One region of the Peribacillus asahii genome, then DNA from elsewhere that is predicted to be linked to it. Evidence: riboswitches for the same ligand, from Rfam matches in the RefSeq annotation. Region 1 holds a riboswitch; each other region holds the start of a gene.

Region 1 (8,288 bases):
TTACGAGACATGATTGTTCAATTAGAAAAGACCATGGAAAACTCCGAACAACTAATTTCCATTAGTCAAGAAACAGCGGCGGGTACAGAAGAAGTATCTGCATCAATTGAACAGACAGCCGCTTCGATGGAGCAATTAAATCAATTAGCAAGTGATTTAGAGGACATGTCTCATCATCTTTATAATGAAATTAAAAAATTCAAGATATAAATCATCTTTGTGAGACATATGTTTATATGGAAACCCAGGATCAAAGCAGCCCAAACCTTATGAATGAAAGGTTTGGGCTGTTTTTTTAGGTTCTTTTGCTTTAGCAATGAGGAATCATGCTAAATTACGGAAATAAATGTAAAGGTTCCATTTCAATTAGAAATATTAGCAGTACCAAGCCTAATTGACTATTCTTCTAATAAAAAGAATAGGGAATTGTTAAAAAAGGCAATAGAAAGTGATGCAAAGAGAAAATTTGAAGATTTTGTAAAGAAAACACAGAATGAATATAAGGAAGAACCTTTCTATTGGTCTTTATACGTAAGAAAGTACTTCAAAACGATAAAAGAGTATGAAAAGGCTAATTGGAGTAAAAACATTTACCCATACGCCCATATTAATATTGAAGTGGACTTAGAGAAAATTGAATTTGGAAACCTAATAAGAAGTACGAGATTTTCGGAGGTCGCTGATTAGTATGTTAAAGTTTATCATTTATTTTCTAAGTTTTTTGGTGGTTATATATACAAGTGTTCATTGTATTAAAGTTTTTAAGGAAGAGAAAATAGGAGGGATTGCTATTATTATTCTAATTCTTCTTGCCTTAATATGCCCATTTATAATATTGCAATCCTGAGGACTTTTTAGGTAACAAGCATTTTCCTGTTTCACACGAATGAGCCAAAAACCGTATAAATCCACACTATTTATTAACGGAGCCTTATGATAGAAGAAACCCCCTTATTTAATAAGGGGGTTCAATGTCTGTATAAGCGTCCCAGATAGGAATCGAACCTACGACCTACAGCTTAGGAGGCTGTCGCTCTATCCTGCTGAGCTACTGGGACATATAAAAGAGTCAATGTATTCATTATATTCCTAAGGTGAAAAATTATCAATTGAACGACTGCTCCAATTGTAAAGATAGATTATAATAATGGAAATTAAATATTGAATAGGATGGTTGAAGTGACATTTCGAGAGCGAAAGGAAGAATATAAGCAGAAGCGAGCAGCTAAAAAGAAATCGAACGAAAGCTCTTGGTGGGATATTTTAATTGAAGTGTTATTTTCTGTTCCAGAATTGCTTTTGTTGCCGTTCCGATTAGTGTGGTGGGGAATCCGAGGCTTGATTAAATGGATTTGGTAGATAGGTAAGGTTTTTTCTCTATGTAAGAAGATTCTTCATTCCAAAGAAAAAGAGACTGTTAAAGCAGTCTCTTCATTTCAGTAACTGGAACAATTCTTCTTTGCTGCGGGGCATCGGTCCTTCATCCCGAAGCAGCTGTTTTGTCAGCAATTGTTGTGCCGTTTCAAATACCCACGGTTTTTCTAAATGAGCTTGATTCAGTAATGCTTCGTTATGAAAAACGGTTACAGGGTCACCGTGATACAAAATTTCACCATCGCTCATGACGATGATTTCATCTGCCCATTCATAAGCAAAGTGAACATCATGAGTGGAAAGAATAATCGTTTTATCCTCTTGATGAATATCGCGGAGAATGTGCATGATTTGCTTTGAATAATAGGCATCTAAGCCTGCGGAAGGTTCGTCTAAAATGAAAACTTCCGGATTCATCGCTAATACCCCGGCAATAGCGACACGTTTTTTTTGTCCTAAGCTTAAAAAATGAATGGGGCGATCTTGCAGAGCGGTTACTTCTGTTTGCTCCATTGCCCATTCTACTTGCTTGTGTACTTTTTCCTGCGACCAGCCTAAATTCATTGGGCCAAACGAAATATCTTGTCGTACATTTCCAGAAAACAGCTGTGAATCGGGGTCCTGGAAGACAATACCTACTTGCTTTCTTAATGTCATCAAGAACTTTCGATTATACTGCACCTGTTCTCCCTTGAATAAAATGGAGCCTGTTGTGGGCTGCAAGATTCCGTTTAAATGTTGAAATAAAGTGGATTTACCGGCTCCGTTGTTTCCTAATAGGGCAATTTTCTTCCCTTTTTTAACGGAGAGAGAAAGATTTTTTAACGCTGTTGTACCATCGACATAACGATGGGTGAGCTGGTCAATTTTGAAAAAAAGCTCGTCCATTATAAAGTCCCTCCAAATAATAGATAGACCGCCACGATACTAGCGATAATGGTCGTAATAATTAGCCAATTTACAGCTGAGTACTGATAGTTGTCGTCTATATACATAATGTCCTCTGTGTATCCACGTGAATCCATTGCGATTGTCAGCTCTTTCGCTCGTTTAAAAACGTTAATAAACAAAGAAGAAATTAATAACCCAAGCGAATGCAGCCATTTTTTCGTTGTCATATAGCCAAGTCTAGAATTTTGAGCTTGATAAATATGTATGGCCGTTTCTAAAAACACGAAAATAAAGCGATACGTAATTTCTATTATTTCAATGAGTAATTGCGGTACCTTTAGTTTACGCAGCACTTGAAGAATCGCATTAACGGGTGTTGTTAACGTTAAAAAGTATAAACAGCTTATACTGCTCAATACAACAAAAATAAGATTCATTGCTATTTCAATATTGTTTTCTGTGATGAATACTTTCCAATTACCTAACTCCGCAGACCATAGTGTGTCAGGAGTCACCGTTTCAACACTAGCAAACGAAATAAGAATCGTGAATATTCCTGATAAAAGGAAGAACCCTGGAAGAAGCAGCAATTTAATATAATAACGAGGCGGGATTTTTGCCCCCAAAATGATAAAAGCACTCGTCACAGTGAAGGTGATGAGTGAAACAATCGTGTCTTTGACAGTTAAAGCAAACAGGAGAAGGAATAGCGCGAATGTCATCTTCTCTACGGGGTGAATATGCTTTAGACGATTGAAATACGCATATTTATCGATTAACAACATGTTTAGATGGGCTTTCTGTTTTTTTTGATTTATGTTTTCCTCTTGCATACCCTATAAAGTAGCCGATGAATCCAGCTCCAATTGCTGCTTGAAGAACGAATAATAAGCTTTCAATTTCCCCGCTTGGCGGCTCCCAGATGTTAGAGAACCAAGGTTCATAGCTTGAATTGATTTCGCCAATGGCTTCTTCTGCTTCGCCATCAGCTCCGCCAAACTCAGCTCCTTTTTGAATAAACAGAGGGAAAATCGCTAGGATGACTACTAATCCGAGCAGTAATAGATTTTTTTTCATCTTAACGGGCCTCCTTCGTTAGAACGCGCAGTGCTTTCAATTCGCTTACATTATATTTTTTTAAGAAGTTCATAACAATAACAGTTAATAGACCTTCACTGATTGCTAATGGAATTTGTGTTAACGCAAAGATTCCAGCGAATTTAGTGAAAGAAGCCATGAAACCGCCAACTTCAGAAGGGAATGCTAAAGCAAGTTGAACAGACGTCATGATGTATGTTCCTAAATCGCCAAGTGCTGCTGCTAAGAAAACAGCCACGGAAAAAGACCAGCCAGCTTTTGTTGCGCCTTTATATACAAGATAGGCGATAATCGGTCCAACAACGGCCATGGAAAAAGCGTTCGCTCCAAGCGTTGTTAATCCTCCATGAGCAAGTAATAAAGCTTGAAATAATAAGACGATTGATCCGACGATACTCATTGCAAATGGTCCAAACAGCACCGTACCTAAGCCAACTCCAGTAGGGTGAGAACAGCTTCCGGTAACGGATGGAATTTTCAGTGCGGATAGAACAAAGGCAAAAGCCCCTGACAAACCAAGCATCATTTTTGTTTCAGGGTTTTCTTTGATGCTTTTACGAATCGAACGGAAACCAAGAATTAAAAATGGGAGGGTAACCGCCCACCAGAAGATTGCCCATTCAATAGGGAGGAATCCCTCCATAATATGCATAGCGGAGGCTTTATTAGGAACGAAAAGCAATAATGCGATAAAATAAAGAACTTTCCAATTCAATGTTTTCATACAGGTCTCCTTTTTAATCTTTGCTATTCTAGAAAAACAATCGGCAGCGTTTTACGTACTTTTTTGCCGCTGCCATCACCTCCTCATTTGTTATCCCTGAAGAACGTGAGAGTGCGTCTGAGCTTTGTAAAATTATGTACAAAACAAAAAAGCACTTCTTTCATCCTTGAAAGAAGTGCATAACTGAATAGTAGCAGGACTGTGATTAAAAAACACTGACTAGCTATATATCCGTATCCCCATCCTCGTAGGTTGAAACAGTTTTACTCTTTATGGCAGGTCTCCTGGCTCTGGATCACGACATCATTACAACCTTCCCATCTTAGAGTAGACAGTGGTTCTTACGTAAGTAATGATGCTCCCCATTACAGTGGCGGGACCGCGCCGGACTTGCACCGACTTCCCTTTTAAGCCAAATATCAAAATTTAGCACCGTAAAGTTTATAAAGTTTTAAGATTTCTAGCATAGTGTACCATGAGAGAATTGCTTCTTCTATAAAAATTTTTTTAATGATTGTATTTCAAAAATGAAATATAGAAAAATATTGATTTTTTTAGAAAAAATGGAACAAAAAGCGGAGAATATTTGCTGAACTATTTTCCCTGTACAGGCTAGATTTATATGTAAGTTGTAATTATCTATTTAAAATTTTAAAAAGATGGTATATGATAGGTACAGTTTTACGAATTGAGAGAATATTGTTATAAAACAATTGAATATAAATTTAAAAGTGCCCAAAGTGTCATGCTAGGGATAATAGGGAAATCGGTGAGAATCCGATGCAGCCCCCGCTACTGTAACGCTGATGAAATTGTCAATACCACTGGTGCAAACCGGGAAGGGACAAGAATAAAGAGAAGCGTAAGCCAGGAAACCTGCTTTTAAGTGAAAAAGTAATACTTTTCGGAGGGAAGGGTAGAGGCTGTCAAATATATGGAGCGGCATGTTTATGCTAGTACATGTTATTTTTTAGCTTTTTAAAAACCTTAACTCAAGAGAGTTAAGGTTTTTTTTATTCTCTTCTGCCTAATAGGAGGAAACATATGACAACTTGGAATTTAAAAGGTACAAAGTCTCATCTACTGATCTGTAACGGAAGTAGTTGTATGAGAAAAGGTGGCGAAGAAGTGACACAAGCCGTTCGTGATGAAATTAGTTTACTAGGATTGGATGAAGAGATTCATACGACACGAACTCGTTGCAATGGACGATGCAAAGATGCTTGTATCGTTATTGCCTATCCAGAGGGTAATTGGTATCGAGTTGATTCGCCTGAAATTGGCCGCCAAATTGTTCGGGATATGCATGAACCTAGTCTTGAAACACACAAAGTATATGAATTTGTGAATGGAGAAATGTCACCTAATCCAGCAGCAGCTGCTATTGTAGGGATTTCAAAGAAAAAAGTAGAATCCTAGATTACGGATTACGAAGGGGGATATTTGTATGGCACAAAAAGGGAAACTGTTTGTTGTTGGATTTGGTCCAGGGGACTTTAAACATATTACAACGCGAGCTGTGGAAGCACTTCAAGAAAGTGATTTCATTATCGGTTACAAAACATACGTGGAATTGATTCAAGATTTATTAACTGATCAAGCGATTATTAGTACAGGAATGACAGAAGAAGTATCGCGTGCACAAGAAGCGGTAAAACAAGCGGAAAACGGCAAGAAAGTAGCCGTTATTTCAAGCGGTGATGCAGGAGTCTATGGAATGGCGGGCCTTGTGTATGAGGTCTTAATTGAAAAGGGATGGAAAGAAGCAACAGGTGTTGAAATTGAAATTATTCCTGGGATTTCAGCGATTAATTCCTGTGCATCATTACTTGGGGCACCCGTTATGCATGACTCTTGTACGATTAGTTTGAGTGACCACTTAACACCGTGGGAGCTGATCGCGAAACGAGTTGAAGCAGCGGCACAGGCGGATTTTGTTATTGCGCTTTATAATCCGCGTAGTGGTCGTCGAACAAGACAAATTGTTGAAACACAGCGGATTTTACTGAAATATCGTTCGCCAGATACGCCGGTAGGGCTAGTGAAAAGTGCGTATCGCGAGCGTCAGGAGATTACCATTACGAATTTAGCAGAAATGTTGAATCATGATATTGGAATGCTGACAACTGTTGTAATTGGGAATTCATCGACATTCTTATATGACAATAAAATCATTACGCCTCGTGGCTATCAAAGAAAGTATACATTGGGTTCAGAAAAGCAGCCGTTAAAACCGCATCAACGCTTGAAAAAAGAAGCAGAGCCATGGGCGATGGATCAAGAAACAGGACTTACGCAAGGCTCTTACGGAGAAGCTGCTGTTGGGTTGCTGACGAAAGCGCCTGAGAAGAAGAGTACGAGCACTTCTTACGAGGTAGCGTTGGAAGCTTTATCGAGAGTATCTGGTCAAAGTGTGGTTAAGCCAACAACTTCATCGTTCGTTCAACAAAATATAGAATCCATATTTGAACTAGCGGTTAGCCCAGGTGTTGCTAATAAGCAATTTACACCGCAGCAAATGATGACACTAGCACAAGTTGTTGGTGAAAAAGGAACGATGGAATATACGCCGAATCATAAAATTGTATTAAAAATCCCGACGACTGAGCCGGATTTAATTACAGAGAAACTGCAATCCGTTGGCTTTTTACTGTCTCCAATTGGCGATGTTGTGACGTTAAAAGCGTGTGATTTCTGTGATGGAGAAAAAGAAGAACCAATTCCTTATGCGGATGAATTGCAGCGTGTACTTGGTGGAATGGAGATGCCGAAAGAATTAAACATTGGGTTTAATGGATGCGGGATGGCTTGTTATAGTGCGGTCATGGATGATATCGGAATTGTCTTCCGCAGAGGGAAATTTGACTTATTTGTAGGCGCCAAACCAGTTGGACGAACAGCTCATCCAGGTCAACCCGTTGCGGAGGGAATTGAGCCAGATCGCCTTGTTGAATTAATTACAGATATTGTGGAAGAGTACAAGCAGAACGCACATCCTAATGAACGCTTATTTAAATACTTCAAGCGTGCGAAAAAGATTCAAGGTTTTCAATATCAAGACATTGCACCAAAGATTCACATAGAGCCAGCACCATGTGAGGATTAATGAATAGGGGGAAATAGTGAATGAAAGCAGTATTGTTTGTTGGACATGGAAGCCGATTAGAGGCTGGAAATGAAGAGGTTCGTATTTTTGTAGACAAGATGATTCCAACAATGGATGAAGGCTTAATCATTGAAACATGTTTCCTGGAATTTGCATCACCTAATATTTCACAAGGGATCGACAATTGTGTGAAAAGAGGAGCGACAGAAGTTGCTGTTATTCCAATTATTTTGCTGCATGCGGGTCATTCGAAGCTGCATATCCCTGCGGAAATTGAGGATGGAAAGACTAAGTATCCAGAAGTGAAATTTACATATGGACAAACGATTGATGTTCATCCAGCAGCATTAGAGATCTTAACCGATCGTTTGGAAGGCATCGGCTTTGATACAAATGCGGAACATCATGACACAGCTGTTTTATTAATTGGCCGCGGTGGCAGTGATGCCGATGCGAATAGTGATTTTTATAAAATTACTCGTTTGCTTTGGGAGAAATTGAATGTGAAATGGGTGGAAAGTGCTTTCATGGGTGTTACGACACCACTTGTCGATGAAGGGATTGAACGCTGTATCAAGCTTGGTGCCAAAAAAGTGGTTATGCTGCCATACTTCTTGTTTACAGGTATCTTAATGGAGCGAATGGCTAAGATGCTAGAAGGCTACCAGGAGCAGTATCCAAATCATGAGTTTGTGTTAGCGGATTACTTTGGTTATCATCCGAAGCTTCAAACAATTTTAAAAGAGCGTGTGGCAGAAGCATTGGAAGGAACATCAAGAGGAACTCAAGATTTAGAAAACTATCGTTTGTATGTCGAGGAGCATGGTGACGCGCATCATCACCATCACCATCACCATGATCATCATCACCATCATGACCACCATCACGACCATGACCATGATCACGACCATGACCATGATCACGACCATGACCATGATCACGACCATGACCATGACCATGCACATGCACATGAGGTGGAGGCATCAAAATGATTTTGTTCTTGGCGGGCACAAGTGATGCAAGAGAATTAGCTATTGAGATACAGAAAGCTGGTTTGCCTGTTCTAGCAACAGTCGTGACAGAATCAGCAGCGAA
Region 2 (8,288 bases), 1.7 Mb from region 1:
CTTCTTTGTCAAGCATCTCGCTTTTTTCTTTATCCCGATTGCCGTTAGCTTAATGACATTAGGTGCTTTATTCTTCCGCTATGGATGGGCTTTAGCACTTGTTCTGGGCATCAGTCTAATCGTTGGTTTTATCGTCTCTGCATTAACCGTACAAAAGCTTGCACAGAAAGGAGAAGTCAAACAGCATGGAAACGTTCATCACCATCTATAGCATCAGCATCACCATTATTGCGTACATATTAGCAAAGAAAATATATATGAAATATCCATCACCTCTGACAACACCTGTTTTTTTATGTACGGTTGCTATCATATCAACCTTACTTATCAGCAACTTACATTTCGAAGACTATGTAGTAGCGAAAGACATCATCACATATTTTCTCGGACCCGCAACAGTCGCTTTAGCTGTACCACTTTATAAAAATCGTGCGATTGTCGCAAAATATGCCATTCCAGCGATTAGTGGCATTATTCTTGGCTTGGCCGTCACTTTATGTATCGCCATCACCATTGCTAAACTTTTCTCTTTCGGTTTAAACCTGATTCAAGCACTCGCTGTAAAATCAGTTACGGTCCCAATTGCCGTTGAGATTATGTCGTTATATGAAGGGGACGCAAATTTAGCGGCCGCCTTTGTACTTATAACAGGCATTCTTGGTACAATGATTGCTCCTTGGATTATGGATAAGTGCCATATCACAATGCCTTTTGCTCGCGGGATTGCATACGGAACAATTGCCCACGGTCTTGGTACTGCTCACGCTGCCCAAGAAAGTGAATTCACCGGAGCAGTAGCTGGAGTCGCGATGGCAATTGCTGGTATTATAATCGCTCTCTGTTTCCCTGTGTTTTATTCTTTTTTATAAAGTGAAACTTGTATCAGTGGGGGCTTTAAGCGTAGGATACACATCACCTATACAAACAGGTTCGAACCTCAGTGAGCCGAACCTGTTTGTATAGGAAATTACGTCATACCAGCATTTAAAAGGCTATTTTGTCTGTTATAAATTTCTTTGAATACGTTTTTGACTACGATTGATAAAAAATACGTTATCGGAGGCAAGGGGATACAGACCTTAAAATTTTTTAGTTCTAATCATATCATTATTCATGTTATTGTAAGTGCTGAATATTACCAATAAAAGTAATTCCAACATTGAGCAGAGTTCCCTTATTTTCGAAATTAAATTACAATTGATAACTTTAATAATCCTCTTTATTATCTTTTAAACTTAAGTAGATAAGATTAGAGCCCCGTGTCCGGGGGGCGAAATAACAGTCAAAGTATTGATTTAATAAGGTTTTACAAGTTCAATATGACAACCACGGGGTGTTGATACGACTACATTCAAATTTTTTACGGTTAAAAGAGGAGAAGCCATCTTCCCTTCTATTCCTTTTTTAGGTCTAGAGCATCCCTTAAGGCCTCCCCAAACAAGTTAAAAGCAATCACAACGATGAAGATCATCATCCCCGGGTACAGCATCAATGAAGGATTATTTCTAAAAAATGGCTTACTATCATTAATCATCATTCCCCATTCTGCCTCCGGCGGCTGTATGCCCAGGCCTAGAAAGGATAGGCCAGAAATAGATAAAATAACTCCCCCTATGTCCATAAAGACTAATACAATAACTTGAGAGATAATGGTAGGTAAAATATGTTTAATGACAATAATGAGCCTTGGTGTCCCGCATATTTTAGCTGCTAAGACAAAGTTTTGCTTCTTTACACTAAGAACCATCCCTCGAATAACACGAGCATAAAAAACCCATTGAACGAGCACCATGGCCAAAATCAAATTACTAAGACTCGTTCCTAGGACTCCAATTAAAGCTAAGGATAGAAGAAAGCTTGGGAATGCCATGAGAGTATCACATAGTCTCATGAAGAAATAATCAACCTTACCGCCTCTAAAACCCGCATAAATACCAAGCGGGATACTTATCATCATCGTTAATCCCATGACAAGGAATGCTGTTCCCAATGAGATTTGTGTTCCATAGATTAATCGAGACAATATACATCTCCCTAAATGATCAGTACCTAATGGAAACTGGGAGGAAGGTCCTTGCAGTTTCTGCGTAATATCAATCAAGTTCGGATCATTAGGAGCAAAAAAAGGAGCAAAAAGAGCCAATACCATCATGAATAAAATAATCATGCTGCTAATCATCATGAGCTTATGTAATAACAGCTTTCGTTTCACGTCTTGTAACACTCTTATTTCTCCCCTTCCCATCGTATACGGGGATCCAGGAAAGAATACATAATATCCACAAGAAGATTACAGACCACAAAAATCACGCTCATAAATAATACACACCCCTGAATCATTGGATAATCTTGATTTAGAATAGATGTGACAAATAATTGTCCCATGCCAGGCCAAGCAAAAATTGTTTCAACAATTACCGCTCCGCCTAGCATGTTCCCTAAACTCATCCCAAGTCCAGTTATCACAGGCAATAAGGACTTTTTTAAAACATGCCTGCTAACGATTAACCTTTGACGCAAGCCTCTTGCTCTAGCATACATAACAAATGGCTCATTCAAGTTTTCCAGCATACTAGCCCGAAGCAATCGCATATACGTACCTATATAACCAAAAGCAAGCGTTAAGGAGGGAAGCACTAGATGAGCCAAAGTTCCCCTCCCCAATACAGGAAATAAATCTAATTTCACAGATAATAAATAGATCAAAAGAAATCCAAACCAAAAGGAAGGCATAGAGACACTTACAAAGGCAACTATTCTACTAAACTGATCAACAAATTTCCCCTTGTAAATAGCCGAAATTATTCCTATAGGTAGACTAATAACAACAATAAAGATAAGCGAAGCACCTGTTAATTGAATCGTTGGAAATAAATGCAACAATATCTCGTCCCATACAGCATTTTTGGATACATAGGACATTCCTAAATCCAATTGCAACACTTTCCCCAACCATTCTAAATACTGGATATATAATGGCTCATTTAATCCAAGCTCAACTCGAAGGGCTGTTACGGCCTCATCCGTAGGTGGAATATTAGACATCCTTAAGTAGGCTACTGCTGGATCTCCAGGAATTAAATAAATCAGGATAAAAGTGATGAATGAGATTCCTAATACTATTGGAATTAAACTTGTGAGACGCTTAACAATAAACCAACCCATGTAGTACTCCTTAAGTTGTTTTTAATTATACTCAATTTATTTAACATCAATTGAAGTTAAAGGCACCTCAACTTCTTGAGGTAAAAAATCTACCCCGCTAATATTTTTATGATACACGGCTACATTAGACTGATAAGATATTGGTAAGTAAACAGCTTGTTCATGCAAGGTCGTTAAAATATCTGTATATAACATTTTTCTCTCTTTTTCGTCTGTAGTTAATAATACTTTCTTAATTTTTTGATCTAGTTCCTTCTTTTTAGGTAACCCTAGTAAAGCAGTGTAATCTGGACTTCCATTTTCCGAATCTGTCGTAATAGCAGCTAAATAAGAATGCGGGTCAAACGGTACAGCCCATGTTGATGTAAATAATAAATCATACTTACCTTCAAATGCGGTTGTCCAAAAAGTATTTGTTTCCTGACTAATCAATTTAATATCTATCCCTAGTTTTCTAAAATCACCTTGAACAAATTCTGCGATTGACTTTTGAATGTTGTCTGTACTATTAAATAGAAGTTCCAGTTGCAACTCTTTTCCGTCTTTTTCTCTAAATGGTTTCCCTTCTACCTTTTTCCATCCAGCCTCATCCAATAACTGTTCTGCTTTTGCGGCATCATATTCATAAGGATCTACATTAATCTTTGTGTAATCCAAAACAGGTGGAAATAAAGTATCAGCCTTTTCTTCCATACCATAAAAAATATTATCGATAACAGCCTGTTTATTAAAAGCATGGTTGAGAGCTAACCGAACTTTACGATCTTTAGTAGCTTCGTTATTTGTGTTAAAAAGCAGCGTTCTTGTAGCTGTAGGTTCTGACAATTTGGTTTCATATTTTCCAGAATTCTTCAAGAATTGGAATGAATCTTGGCTGATGACGCCGTTACCAAAAATAAAATCAAGTTCCTTTTTCTCAAAAGCTAATACTCTAGACTCGCCGTCCGTAATAACTTTAACAACTACCTTATCTACTTTAGGTTTAGTATCCCAATACTGTTCGTTTCTTTCGAATACAGCAAACTCATTTTTCTTATATTCGGTCAATACCCATGGACCAGTACCAATCGGCGACTTGAGTCCGTCCTTAAATGTATTTTGACTGTCAGGAAAAGCAGCTTCGCCCACAAATCTCAAAGGTCTGACATAAGTTAGTTCTTGAAGAGTCGGATAATACGAGTTATTTAAAGTAAGTTTAAATGTATATTCATCGACTACTTCTGTACTTTTAATTTGATTAATTAATTCCACCCATTCATGTTGTTTACGATTATCTAAAACCGTATCAAAGTTTTTCTTAACGATTTCAGCATTAAATGGCGAACCATCAGAAAATTGAACATCTTTTCTCAAATGGAATACATATTCTTTTCCATCTTTCGATATATCCCAGCTCTCTGCTAACCAAGGCTGAATTTCTCCACCTTCACCGTAATAAACAAGAGGTTCGTATACCATAGCCTGGGAAAAAAATTCATTTGGAAAATAAGTATGTGGATTTAAGTCACCAATATCTCCCGGCCAAGAAAAAGTAACAACTTTTGTTTTTTCTTTATCTGACGCATTTTCTTGATCTTTTGTTGTGTTGCTGCAACCAGCAACAAAGATTGTGAACATTACTAGTAGTCCAACAAATGAACGAAATAAATTAGATCTTTTTAAAAGCATATTTTCTCACCTTCAATTACAAATTTTAATTATTCGATAAAATATAAACTACAAAAAAAGCATTCCTAACCAGAATTTATCAGGTCAGAAATGCCTATAGCTTCAGAACAAGTTCGTCTTCATAGCACTCTAATACCTCCCTATCTCCCGTAGGTTTAACAGCATTTCTAGAACGGGCAGGTCTTCTGACTTAGGTTCATCATCTCTATGCGCCTTCCCGGATATTATCCAGTGGCTCTTATACATAGGACTCCCCTTTACAGCGGCGGGACCGTGCCGGATTTTGCACCGGCTTCCCATTTAAGTATTCGCAATTAAACGAATACACCCATTCCAATACCATATGAAATTTTTCTTTATCTTCATAATGAAATATAAAGCTTATCTAGCTTGAACATGATTAAGTGAAAATCATTTGTAAACTATTATATTTTATTAGTTTCAACCTTAAGTAATTTTTGATAAATTCAGCCACTAACCCTATCTATAAACGAAATACAGTAAATAAGAAAGAAATTACACATGTTCTCTCAAAATGGAAATATTCACTTCATGGAAATGAAATCAAAAAAAGTTTACCTATCACAAATTATATTCGTTATTGCAAATTTATGCTATATCAAATTATGATCCTGATGTTTTTTGGAATGAAACATAATACATAAGAACTGTTAGTAGCATTACAGTGATAATAGATAAAAAAAGGCAACTTCACCTAAAGGCGAAATTTGCCCAAAATCAAAAAGAATCCATCCATCACCTTGTTCGAATTAGCTTCTTTAAAGGAGACTGGAATGCGAACTTAGTTAATCACATTCAAAACTTCTTGCTTGTAACGCTCCCTCAAGATCTTAGCGATATCGACCATTCTCTTAAGAGCAGCAAATGTTTCATCTATTTTTCTTGTTTTAAGACCGCAATCAGGATTACCCACAGAATAACTAGTAAGAAACTTTTGATTACACTAGATATTTTAGTCAGTTTTTTCAGAAGTAATGTCTAGATCGCCAAGCTATAGCGCGGTAAGTGGAAATATTGGTGTTAAAGGAACAACTAGAAAACCTTGACACATATGTGAAGTGTGATATAGCACTCCATAATCGAATATTATGTAATGCTGGTGCCAGATTGTTTAATCTGGCTTAAAAGGGAAACCGGTGAAAGTCCGGTACTGTCCCGCAACTGTAAATGAGAGCTACCTACAAATAACCACTGTCGAATGACGGGAAGGTGTAGTTTAGTGATAATCATAAGTCAGGAGACCTGCCAGTGATTTACAACATCGAAAAAACCTACGGAGGATAGGGAGATGTTAGAACACTTGCATGACTTGTACAAATATGTACTTTTACATAGAATCGTTTTCACAGCTACTACCTTGTGTAGGAGCTGTTTTTTATTGCATGGGGATGTGAAGAAATAGAGAGGAGAATCGATAATAGTGAAGCAAAAATTCAATAAGAGGAACTATACAAGTATCAGGGGAAATAGGTGAGGAGCAGCCGTTGAACGTAAAACCTATAAGCTTCAAAATGATCCAGCTCTATTTGCTATCGATGCTATTCTTTACAGCTAATTCCGTATTGACTGTAATTTTCCCTCTACAGGCAGAGCATTATGGCTTTAAAACCTCTGAGATTGGAATCATGATGGGGCTCTACATGTTTGTTTGTATGTTCTTACGCCCATTTGCTGGACAAATGATTGCTAAATATGGTGTTAAAAAAGTGATGTGGACGTTACTCATTGTTCATGCACTAGCACTAGTATTGTATGTCTGGTTAGAAGTGGATAGCTTGTATGCTGTTCGATCACTCCAAGGTGTGGTCACAGCCTTCTTCTCTATGTCGATGCAAATCGGGATTACAGATATTTTACGAGATAAGGATCGTGGACAAGGGATGGCCATGTATTCACTTTCTACGGTGCTACCAGGATTGTACGGACCTGCACTAGCCCTGTATTTATGGTCGGATATGCAAGCCATTTATGTATTGGTCATCATTCTTGCGCTGCTACCACTACTTCTACAATTTAGAACACCATTTGAAGAAACGAAAATAGAGTTCAAGCCCTTTTCTCTTAAACTCGTAAAAGAAAGTTTTTTTAGCGCTCCAAATAAACTGTTATCTCAGAAATGGCTGATTACGTCGCGGTTATGCAGAATGGTCATCTTGTAGAGCAAGCAAATGTATTTGATTTATTCGATTCACCACAGCATGCATATACAAAGCAATTGCTTGATGCACGCCCTACTTTACACATAAACCCATCTACAAGGGAGGTTTCATATGAGTCTTCTTGACGTAAAACAAATTTCTCACACTTATAAGACGAATTCAATGTTTAAGCCCCATCATAAACGTACTGTATTAAACGATATTTCATTCTCAATTGACGAAGGCAGTTGCTTTGCAATGCTTGGTTCAAGCGGCGCTGGGAAAAGTACGATTGGGAAAATTATGCTTGGTATAGAAAAAACAACACAAGGATCTGTACAATTTATGGGACATGACCTTTATACAATTGATAAAAAATTAAAGCACCAGTTACGCCGTGATTTGCAGGTTGTGTTTCAAGATTCGTATTCATCAGTGAATCCGCGCATGACAGCCGAACAGATTATTGCCGAGCCACTCAGAAATTATGAGAAGCTTTCTGCTACGGAACAAAAACGCTCAATTATAGAACTACTTGAACACGTTGGTCTAAACAAAAGGGATTTAATAAAATACCCACATGAATTCAGCGGCGGTCAGCTCCAGCGAATTAACATTGCACGTGCGCTGTCTCTAAAGCCGAAGTTAATCGTATTAGATGAGCCAGTGAGCAGCCTGGATATGGTCAATCAAACGCTCATTTTAGAGCTTTTAAATAACCTAAAAAAGGAACTCGGTTTGACCTATTTCTTTATTACACATGATATTAAAGCCGCGCATATGCTAGCGGATCAGCTCGGTATTTTAGAAAAAGGACAACTTGTGGAAGTCTTTAATAATCCTAGTGAGTTTTTTACTTCTGTTCACCCCGTTGTTCATCAATTACGCAGTGCCATATTAGCCGAGCATCCAAGTAGTCGCACAATCCGTAGCAACAAACGTCCATAAGAAAGGTATGCCTTCTACATTGTTGAAAACAACTTTATCAACGAAAGATCTATGAAAAATCATCGGTCTTTCGTTGTTTTTATATAGAATAGATTTTATTTCATGTGGCTTTCGATGTTTAGATTAATTTTAAAGTATAGAGAAATCGGGGTTCATCTTGGTTGAGAGGCTGAGTATAAAGCTAGCCCTTACAGGTAAAGAAAATGGCTTTGAATTTGCTGATTTACCCTTAAATTTATTGAAGCAAATTATGAAAGTACGTCATTCGATTAACAGTGGCAAATTTAATTACCACATATACACAAATAGATTGAAGTATACTATTGCCTAAAGTATATTGAAGCATAT
Region 3 (8,288 bases), 2.1 Mb from region 1:
GTAGAACAAATGCCTGAATTTCTAGCAGATAAATCAGAAGATATGCAGACAATCTATGTAGCTGCTGCTAAACATCAAAAGCTATTAGAGCAAATCCCCTGTTACTGTGGATGTGGGGAATCGGCCAATCACAAAAACAATTATGACTGCTTTGTGTTTGAAAACAAAGAAAGCGGAGCTGTTGTCTGGGATGATCATGGGACTAAATGTGGTGTCTGTTTAGAAATTGCCGCTCAGGCAGTAGTTGATTTTAACAACGGAAAAACGGTAAAAGAAATACGAGAAGCGATTGATCAACAATATGAAGAAGGATATGCAAAGCCAACGGATACGCCGGAAGTGTAAAATTATTATTAATTTAGTAAAAAATGCATTGAAAAAAATAGGGAAAAACTGTAATATAAGTACATCATAAATCGAAAGGGTGACCGTAGGACGATGATTAACTAATCCTGTTTTGAAGAATAGATTCGTTATATAATACGAAGTTATTTTTGAATGGGATTAGTCTGTACTTTAAAAAAATCATTGAAGTTGTAGTACATGGTGTACTACGTCTTTTTCCATGGTTTTAGACGACCTTCTATCCAAAAATAACGGATGGGAGGTTTTTTGTTGTCTCCCATAATCATTAATAGAAAAGGGGACTGTTATGTCACAATTATTGAAAAATCGATTTGTTCAAGCGATTTTCCTATCCGCTTTGTTTCTTCAAATAGGCATTTGGGTGAGGAATTTTGCGATTTTGTTATTTATTATGGAAAAAACAAATGGAAATGCTTTTGCTGTTTCCATGATCTCTGTTGCTGAATTTGCTCCGATTTTTATTTTTTCTTTTATTGGCGGGACATTTGCTGATCGTTGGCGGCCAAAAAGAACGATGGTATGGTGTGATATATTAAGTGCTATTTCGGTTTTTGCGGTAGTTCTCACACTAGTGTTTGGTTCTTGGCATATTGTCTTTTTTGCTACATTGATTTCGTCGATTTTATCGCAGTTTTCTCAGCCGTCGGGGATGAAACTATTTAAGATGCATTTAAGCCCGGAATTGCTGCAGTCAGCGATGTCGATTTACCAAACGATTTTTGCTGTCTTTATGGTGCTTGGGCCTGTTCTTGGTACGATGATTTTCCAACAATTTGGAATCGTTGTGTCGATGGTTGTTACAGGAATAGCCTTTCTTCTTTCTGCAGTGATGCTTCTATTCATTCCAGCTGACCATAAAACAGAGGATGAACAAAAAGCTACAACGTTACTTGAAGATATGAAAAGCGGAATTCGTTATGTTCTTGCTAAAAAGGAATTGAAGCTACTTGGAATTTGTTTTATGGCTGCAGGACTTGCAATCGGACTTATTCAACCTTTAGCCGTTTTTCTTGTAACAGAACGATTAGAGTTAGCAAAAGAAAATTTACAATGGCTGTTAATGGTGAATGGAATTGGAATGATATTGGGGGGAGCGGCTTCTGTTATATTCTCTAAATCTCTTCTTCCGCAAAAGCTTTTAGTAATCGGGATGCTAGCCAATGCAATTGGGATGAGTGTGATTGGCTTTTCAACAGACCTTACATTAACTCTTGTCGCTGAATTTGTGAACGGATTTTTCCTCCCATGTATTCAAGTCGGCATTAATACGATGATTTTACAAAACACAAAATCAGAATTTATTGGAAGAGTGAACGGTACGTTAAGTCCGCTTTTCTCTGGAGCGATGGTGTTAACAATGAGTACTGCTGGTATTTTAAAAGAAATGTTTTCAATTATTATGATCTTTGAAGTAGCAGCGATTCTATTTATTATCGGGCTTTTGTTTATTCTACCAATCTATAACATGCAAGCATCAGAGAATGTTGAAGGAATGTTATCAAAAGAGTAAAATCTTGACTTATTATATGAGTCATGGTAATTTAGTTTCGGATAACAATAGTATTAGACATATTATCTAAACGCCATATTGGTGCTTCCATGTGGAAGAGAATAGGGAAATCGGTAAAACGATGCGGAGCCCGCCACTGTAGTTGAGGAGTCGCTGTCATAGCCACCGGATTATTTCCGGGAAGGGACAGACTGACGTTGAATCAGAGCCAGGAGACCTGCCAGTATTGGATGTTCTGAGATTTGGCAAATTCTCAGCCTATTTAGGCTGGGAATTTTTTTATTGTCTAAAAATTGGAGGGATTAGTATGAATAAGTTAAGTGAAGAAGAAAAAAGTGGAGTCTATAAAGCGATTTTTAATCGAAGAGATATTCGGACCTTTTTACAAACACCAATTCCGGATGAAACATTATATAAACTATTAGAAGCGGCTCACAGTGGCCCATCAGTTGGATTTATGCAGCCATGGAATTTTATCATTATTAAAGATGACGAAACAAAGAAAAAGCTAGCTGCGATCGTTGAAAAAGAACGACGCGCACTCGCCATTCATTATGAAGGAACGGACCGCGAGTTAACCTTTTTAGATTTGAAAATTGCCGGAATTCTTGAAGCACCTGTCACAATTTGTGTAACATGTAACCCATTCAGTGCCGGTGACCATGTACTAGGAAGAAACTCGATTCCAGAAACGGATTTAATGTCCACAAGCTGTGCCATCCAAAACATGTGGCTTGCTGCCTATGCAGAAGGACTAGCAATGGGCTGGGTGAGCTTTTATAAAAAAGCTGATGTCAGAACGATTTTGAATATTCCCTATCATGTGGACCCAATCGCCTTACTTTCCGTTGGTTATACGGAAAATTATCCAGATCGACCTTTGCTAGAGATCTACAATTGGGAAAAGCGGCAACAATTGGATGGATTGATTTTTGAGGGGGAGTGGGGAGGTCGCTCTAAATAAGTCAATGACTATGTATTTTGTAAATAGATAAGTGTATTTATAATGATATTCGTTGAAAGTTTAAGAGGGGAATCCTGTTGACTTTGAATAACTATTGCTTTTAAAAAAATTGCGAACCTCCATCAATGTAGTGTATACAGGGGGGTTCGCGAATATCTTTCTTTATAAAACAACCATACCAACTTATCCCCACTACGGCATAGTATCCTCCTTAGTTAGAAGATGAGGATTGAAACTGATAAGTCTGTACAAAAATCCCGTCTCCCTCCAACCATTCAGCGATAAAAACATCTTTATAATCTGAAATATTTTGTGATGAGAGTTGCACCTTTAACCAATGTTCATCAAATCCTAAATCTTTTAGTTCATCCCACAGTACTTCCCCATCACGAATGAGCGTAACAGGAACGTAAACAGGTGTCCCTGAAAGATTGAAATCCTGCAATGTTGTTTTCTTTCTGATACTGTGGTTTTTTTAAAATGCTAATAGAACCGTTCGCCTCTAAATAACAAAAGGCGACTTCTCGAATCGAAAAGGTTTCACTTTGCCGAAGTAAGCTTTGTAACTGATTAATATTCATCCGATTTTTCCTCAACTCTTCTCGGTCAACCACTCTATTTTTAATAAGAGCAGATGGTTTTCCTTCAAAAAGGCCACGAAACCATAAAGATTTTTGTCCAAGATATTCGACTATAAAGAGCAAAATTCCCCATAATACCATGGAGTATATAACATAAAGAATCCCAATTTGATGATCGTATAAGGCGTTGCCTAGTAATTCTCCTAATACTATAGCGGAAATAAAAGTGAAAGGTGTAATTTGATTAATAATTTTCTTGCCAACGAATTTGATGATTATAAAAAGCAGAAAAAATCCCGCAATCAGTTCTATTGTTAAATGCATGATTTTCATGCTATACATACTCCAATCTTTAAACATGATGATAACATTCCTATTTATCTCCAAATCGTAGCTGTTATAATACGAACTTTTTGTAAAAAAAACCATAAAAAGGGTATTGATATATGAATTTTCGAAATAGTCATGCTAATATAAAAGTATATTTCAAATATTTGGGAGAGGGGTACTCGTATGAACATTCAAGATTCAATTGCCATTGTAACGGGTGGAGCTTCTGGTCTTGGGAAGGCGACGGTACAACATATTGTGGAAAATGGCGGAAAGGCCGTCATTCTTGATCTTTTTGAAGAGAATGGTGCGCAACTTGCTAAGCAGTATGGTGAGTCCGTTTTGTTTGTGAAAACCGATGTAACGAAGGAAGAGGACGTTCAAAGAGCTGTCGACCAAGCCGTTCAGCGATTTGGGCAGATTAATACTGTTGTCAATTGTGCGGGGATTGCTATTGCAAAAAAGGTTTTAAGTCGTCGAGGGATTCATGAATTGGAAGCGTTCTCAAAAGTGATTTCTGTTAATTTAATTGGCACGTTTAATGTGATTCGTTTGGCTGCAGAGAAAATGGCTCAAAATGAAGCAAATGAATCAGGAGAAAGAGGGGTTATTATTAACACCGCTTCAGTTGCTGCTTTTGAGGGCCAAATTGGACAAGTTGCATACAGTGCTTCAAAAGGTGGAGTCGCTGGGATGACGCTTCCGCTTGCCCGTGAATTTGCTTCAAATGGCATTCGTGTCGTATCGATTGCGCCAGGCTTATTCCACACACCGATGGTTGACGCGTTACCGGAAGAAGCGATGATTGCTTTAGGAAAAACGGTACCATTCCCATCTCGTCTTGGTTATCCAGAAGAATATGCGAAATTAGCAGAAAGCATTATAACGAATCCGATGCTGAATGGGGAAACGATTCGTTTAGATGGCGCGATTCGCATGCAGCCGTAGACAAAATGATGATGTTGCCTAGAGGAGGACTGACAGTTGAAGCATCCATATTTAACAGATGATCATGTTATTTTTCGACAATCATTGCGTAAGTTTTTAGAAAAAGAGGCTGTTCCTTTTTATGAACAATGGGAAGAAGATCGAATCATTCCACGTTCATTTTGGAAAAAGCTTGGGGAACAAGGATTTTTAGCTCCAGATTTACCAGAAGAGTATGGTGGTTCAGATGTGGATTGGGGCTTTTCTGTTGTGGTCAATGAAGAGCTTGAACGAGTTGGTTCGAGTTTAATTGGCGTAGGTTTGCATAACGATATCGTCGTTCCGTATATTTCTGCTTATGGAACTAGAGCACAAAAATCGCGTTGGCTGCCAAAATGTACGACAGGAGAATGTATTACTGCGATTGCGATGACGGAACCGGGAGCAGGATCGGATCTTGCTAGTATTAAAACAACAGCTGTCTTAGATGGCAATCATTATATTGTGAACGGGCAAAAAACATTTATTACAAATGGAATTCATGCAGATTTAGTGATTGTCGCTTGTAAAACCGATCCAAACGCAGTTCCTAAGCATAAAGGGGTTAGCTTATTAGCGATTGAAAGGGATACGCCAGGTTTTTCAAGAGGCAGAAAATTAAACAAAGTTGGTCTACATAGTCAAGATACAGCAGAGTTGATCTTCGAAGATTGTCGTGTGCCAAAAGAAAATTTAATTGGTGTAGAAGGCAAAGGTTTTACTTATTTAATGGAGAAATTGCAACAAGAGCGGCTTGTTGTTGCAATTTGTGCGCAAGCAGCATCAGAGGATATGCTTCAAGAGACGATTGAATATGTGAAAAGTCGCGAAGCGTTTGGAAAGTCCATTAGCAAGTTTCAAAATACCCAATTTAAAATTGCTGAAATGGCAACAGAAATTAAAATGGGAAGAGCCTTTCTCGACCAATTAATCGCAAAGCATATCGCTGGTGAACATGTAGTAACCGAGGTATCTATGGCTAAATGGAAATTAACAGAGATGGCTCGAAACATTTCAACTGCCTGTATGCAGCTTCACGGTGGATATGGATATATGGAAGAATACAAGATTGCTAGACGCTATCGAGATATTCCTGTAGCCAGTATCTATGCCGGTACAAATGAAATTATGAAAACAATCATTGCCAAAAATCTAGGGTTGTAACCGTTTAGAGGGGGAAGTAGGATGCGCGAAGTGGTCATTGTTGAAGGAGTACGTACACCAGTTGGAAGAAGAAATGGGGTTTTTAGAGATATTCGTCCAGATGATTTAGCTGCAGAAGTGTTGAAGAAGTTAGTGGAGAAGACAGGCATTGATGCAGCGATAATCGATGATGTCATTCTCGGTTGTGTCTCACAAGCAGGAGAGCAAGCGGGTGATATTGCGCGCGTTGCTTCGTTAATTGCGGGATATCCGATTGAAGTTCCAGGTGTAACGCTGGACCGCCAATGTGGATCTAGTCAACAAGCTGTTCACTTTGCCGCTCAAGCGATTCTTGCCGGCGATATGGATGTAATAGTTGCAGGCGGAGTAGAAAATATGTCGCGCGTACCAATCGGTTCGAACTACCAAGGTACTAAAACAAGTCAAAAATATTTAGACAAGTATGAAGTGATTCATCAAGGGCTTTCTGCGGAGCGGATTGCTGAGAAATGGGGAATCACTCGTGAAGAATGTGACCAATTATCTGTAGAAAGTCATGAGCGCGCTCTTCGTGCACAACGTGAAGGATATTTTGAACGAGAAATCATCCCGATTGTTGGAAGTGATAAAGAAGGAAATCTAACCGAAGTGAGGGAAGATTCCGGTCCACGACCAGGAACGACGCTTGAAGTGTTAGCCGGGTTAAAAACGGTGTTTAAAGAAGATGGTGTTATTCATGCGGGAAATTCAAGCCAAATTAGTGATGGTGCAGCTGCGTTACTTTTAATGGAACGAAAGAAAGCAGAGGAGCTTGGCCTAAAGCCTCGTTTTAAAGTACACACTCGCGTTGTTGTTGGTTCAGATCCAACCCTGATGTTAACGGGTCCGATTCCAGCAACTCAGAAAGTATTAGAGAAATCAGGACTTTCCATAGACGATATCGATGTGTTTGAAGTGAATGAAGCATTTGCGCCCGTTGTGTTAGCTTGGTTAAAAGAAACAGGAGCTGATCCGAAAAAAGTGAATCCAAATGGTGGGGCGATTGCGCTCGGTCATCCGCTTGGAGGCAGCGGTGCTCGTTTAATGGTGACGCTTATGCATGAACTAGAACGTACAGGTGGAAGATATGGGCTGCAAACAATGTGTGAAGGCCACGGTATGGCAAATGCAACGATTATTGAAAGACTAGATTGATCATTTATTTATATTGAAGGAGGGAAAAAGGATATGTCCAAAACGATTAGCGAGATTTTCGAAAAGACAGTAAACACATTCCCTAACAAAGAAGCACTATACGATGTCAGAAGAAATAGACGCTTCACCTTCAAAGAATGGAACAATCAAGTAGATGCCTTGGCCAGAGCTTTAAAGAAGGAAGGAGTTAAAAAGGGAGATCGGGTGTCAACGTATCTTTATAATAATGAAGAGTTAGCAACCGCTTTCTTTGCTTGTGCTAAAATTGGAGCGGTATTTAATCCAATTAATTTTCGTCTAATGGCTGAGGAAGTTGCTTGCATTCTACAAGATGCCGAGCCAAAAGTAGTCTTATTTGAACAATCGTTAGAATCGGTTGTTTCTGCATTAGAAGAGCGTTTTCCAACAATAGCATTTTGGTATATTGACGAAGATACTCCATCTTATGCAGCCAATTATCATGAAAAATTATCATCAGCCCCTAATCTAGTGCTAGATGAAACAGTAACAGAAGACGATTGGTATGCGATTATGTATACGAGTGGAACGACCGGAAGGTCAAAAGGAGTTGTTCATCTTCATAAAGAGATGGTTATCCAAAGCGATATTTTATCAAAGGCACAAAAGTTAGACAGTGATGATGTAGGCTTAATTACAGCTCCAATGTTTCATTGTGCTGAGCTGCATTGTGCTTTTTTGCCGAGAATTCGGGCCGGCGCTAAAAATGTCATTTTACATCAATTTAAGCCAAACACGGTATTAGAACTGGTTGAAAAAGAAAAAATTTCAAAGCTTTTTGCCGCTCCAACGATGTGGAATATGCTGCTGCAGGAAGAGTTATCAAAGTATGATTTACGCAGCTTAAAAATAGGTTTATATGGTGCAGCTCCGATGGCACCAACGCTTGTACTCGCTTGCCAAGAAAAGTTAGGTATCCAGCTTGTTCAAGCATATGGAATGACCGAAATGGGACCGGCCATTACATTGCTGCTCGAAGATGACCAAGTAAGAAAGGCGGGGGCAGCAGGTCAAGTCTGTTCTGAGCATGAACTGATTATTGTGCGTCCAAATGAAGATGGTCCTTCGGATCCTGATGACCGACTCCCTCCAGGAGAAACCGGCGAAATTCTAGTGAAGGGTCCTTGTATGATGAAGGCATATTTTCAACGAGAAGAAGCAACCGAAAAAGCGCTTTATAAAGGGTGGTATCATTCCGGTGATATTGGCTATTTAG

What was found. A riboswitch is a leader RNA that binds a small molecule or an ion and turns the genes downstream of it on or off. The one in region 1 is predicted to bind cobalamin.
Region 2: linked by a shared signal. The riboswitch ahead of nikA (nickel ABC transporter substrate-binding protein) and the one ahead of BAOM_RS23045 ((2Fe-2S) ferredoxin domain-containing protein) in region 1 are both predicted to bind cobalamin.
Region 3: linked by a shared signal. The riboswitch ahead of bluB (5,6-dimethylbenzimidazole synthase) and the one ahead of BAOM_RS23045 ((2Fe-2S) ferredoxin domain-containing protein) in region 1 are both predicted to bind cobalamin.

What each region holds. Positions count from the first base shown of each region.
Region 1 covers NZ_CP026095.1:4,683,391-4,691,678, reverse strand. Annotated here, with positions in the region: gene BAOM_RS23085 (methyl-accepting chemotaxis protein) at 1-210, shown strand, start outside; gene BAOM_RS23080 (Ger(x)C family spore germination C-terminal domain-containing protein) at 334-687, shown strand; tRNA gene BAOM_RS23075 (tRNA-Arg) at 985-1,058, opposite strand; gene BAOM_RS23070 (hypothetical protein) at 1,180-1,359, shown strand; gene BAOM_RS23065 (energy-coupling factor ABC transporter ATP-binding protein) at 1,432-2,262, opposite strand; gene cbiQ (cobalt ECF transporter T component CbiQ) at 2,262-3,050, opposite strand; gene BAOM_RS23055 (energy-coupling factor ABC transporter substrate-binding protein) at 3,034-3,342, opposite strand; gene BAOM_RS23050 (energy-coupling factor ABC transporter permease) at 3,344-4,087, opposite strand; cobalamin riboswitch at 4,345-4,539, opposite strand; cobalamin riboswitch at 4,800-4,985, shown strand; gene BAOM_RS23045 ((2Fe-2S) ferredoxin domain-containing protein) at 5,132-5,506, shown strand; gene cobJ (precorrin-3B C(17)-methyltransferase) at 5,535-7,193, shown strand; gene BAOM_RS23035 (sirohydrochlorin chelatase) at 7,214-8,185, shown strand; gene cobK (precorrin-6A reductase) at 8,182-8,288, shown strand, end outside.
Region 2 covers NZ_CP026095.1:3,003,313-3,011,600, forward strand. Annotated here, with positions in the region: gene BAOM_RS14705 (CidA/LrgA family protein) at 1-211, shown strand, start outside; gene BAOM_RS14710 (LrgB family protein) at 186-869, shown strand; gene nikC (nickel transporter permease) at 1,394-2,245, opposite strand; gene nikB (nickel ABC transporter permease) at 2,227-3,165, opposite strand; gene nikA (nickel ABC transporter substrate-binding protein) at 3,202-4,833, opposite strand; cobalamin riboswitch at 4,992-5,180, opposite strand; partial or broken gene BAOM_RS25575 (hypothetical protein) at 5,636-5,761, opposite strand; cobalamin riboswitch at 5,937-6,118, shown strand; gene BAOM_RS14735 (MFS transporter) at 6,366-7,013, shown strand; partial or broken gene BAOM_RS25625 (hypothetical protein) at 6,959-7,138, shown strand; gene nikE (nickel import ATP-binding protein NikE) at 7,125-7,940, shown strand.
Region 3 covers NZ_CP026095.1:1,990,995-1,999,282, forward strand. Annotated here, with positions in the region: gene BAOM_RS09645 (PCYCGC motif-containing (lipo)protein) at 1-345, shown strand, start outside; gene BAOM_RS09650 (MFS transporter) at 653-1,876, shown strand; cobalamin riboswitch at 1,939-2,115, shown strand; gene bluB (5,6-dimethylbenzimidazole synthase) at 2,184-2,840, shown strand; partial or broken gene BAOM_RS09660 (DUF421 domain-containing protein) at 3,052-3,754, opposite strand; gene BAOM_RS09665 (3-hydroxyacyl-CoA dehydrogenase) at 3,935-4,699, shown strand; gene BAOM_RS09670 (acyl-CoA dehydrogenase family protein) at 4,736-5,881, shown strand; gene BAOM_RS09675 (thiolase family protein) at 5,903-7,054, shown strand; gene BAOM_RS09680 (fatty acid--CoA ligase) at 7,088-8,288, shown strand, end outside.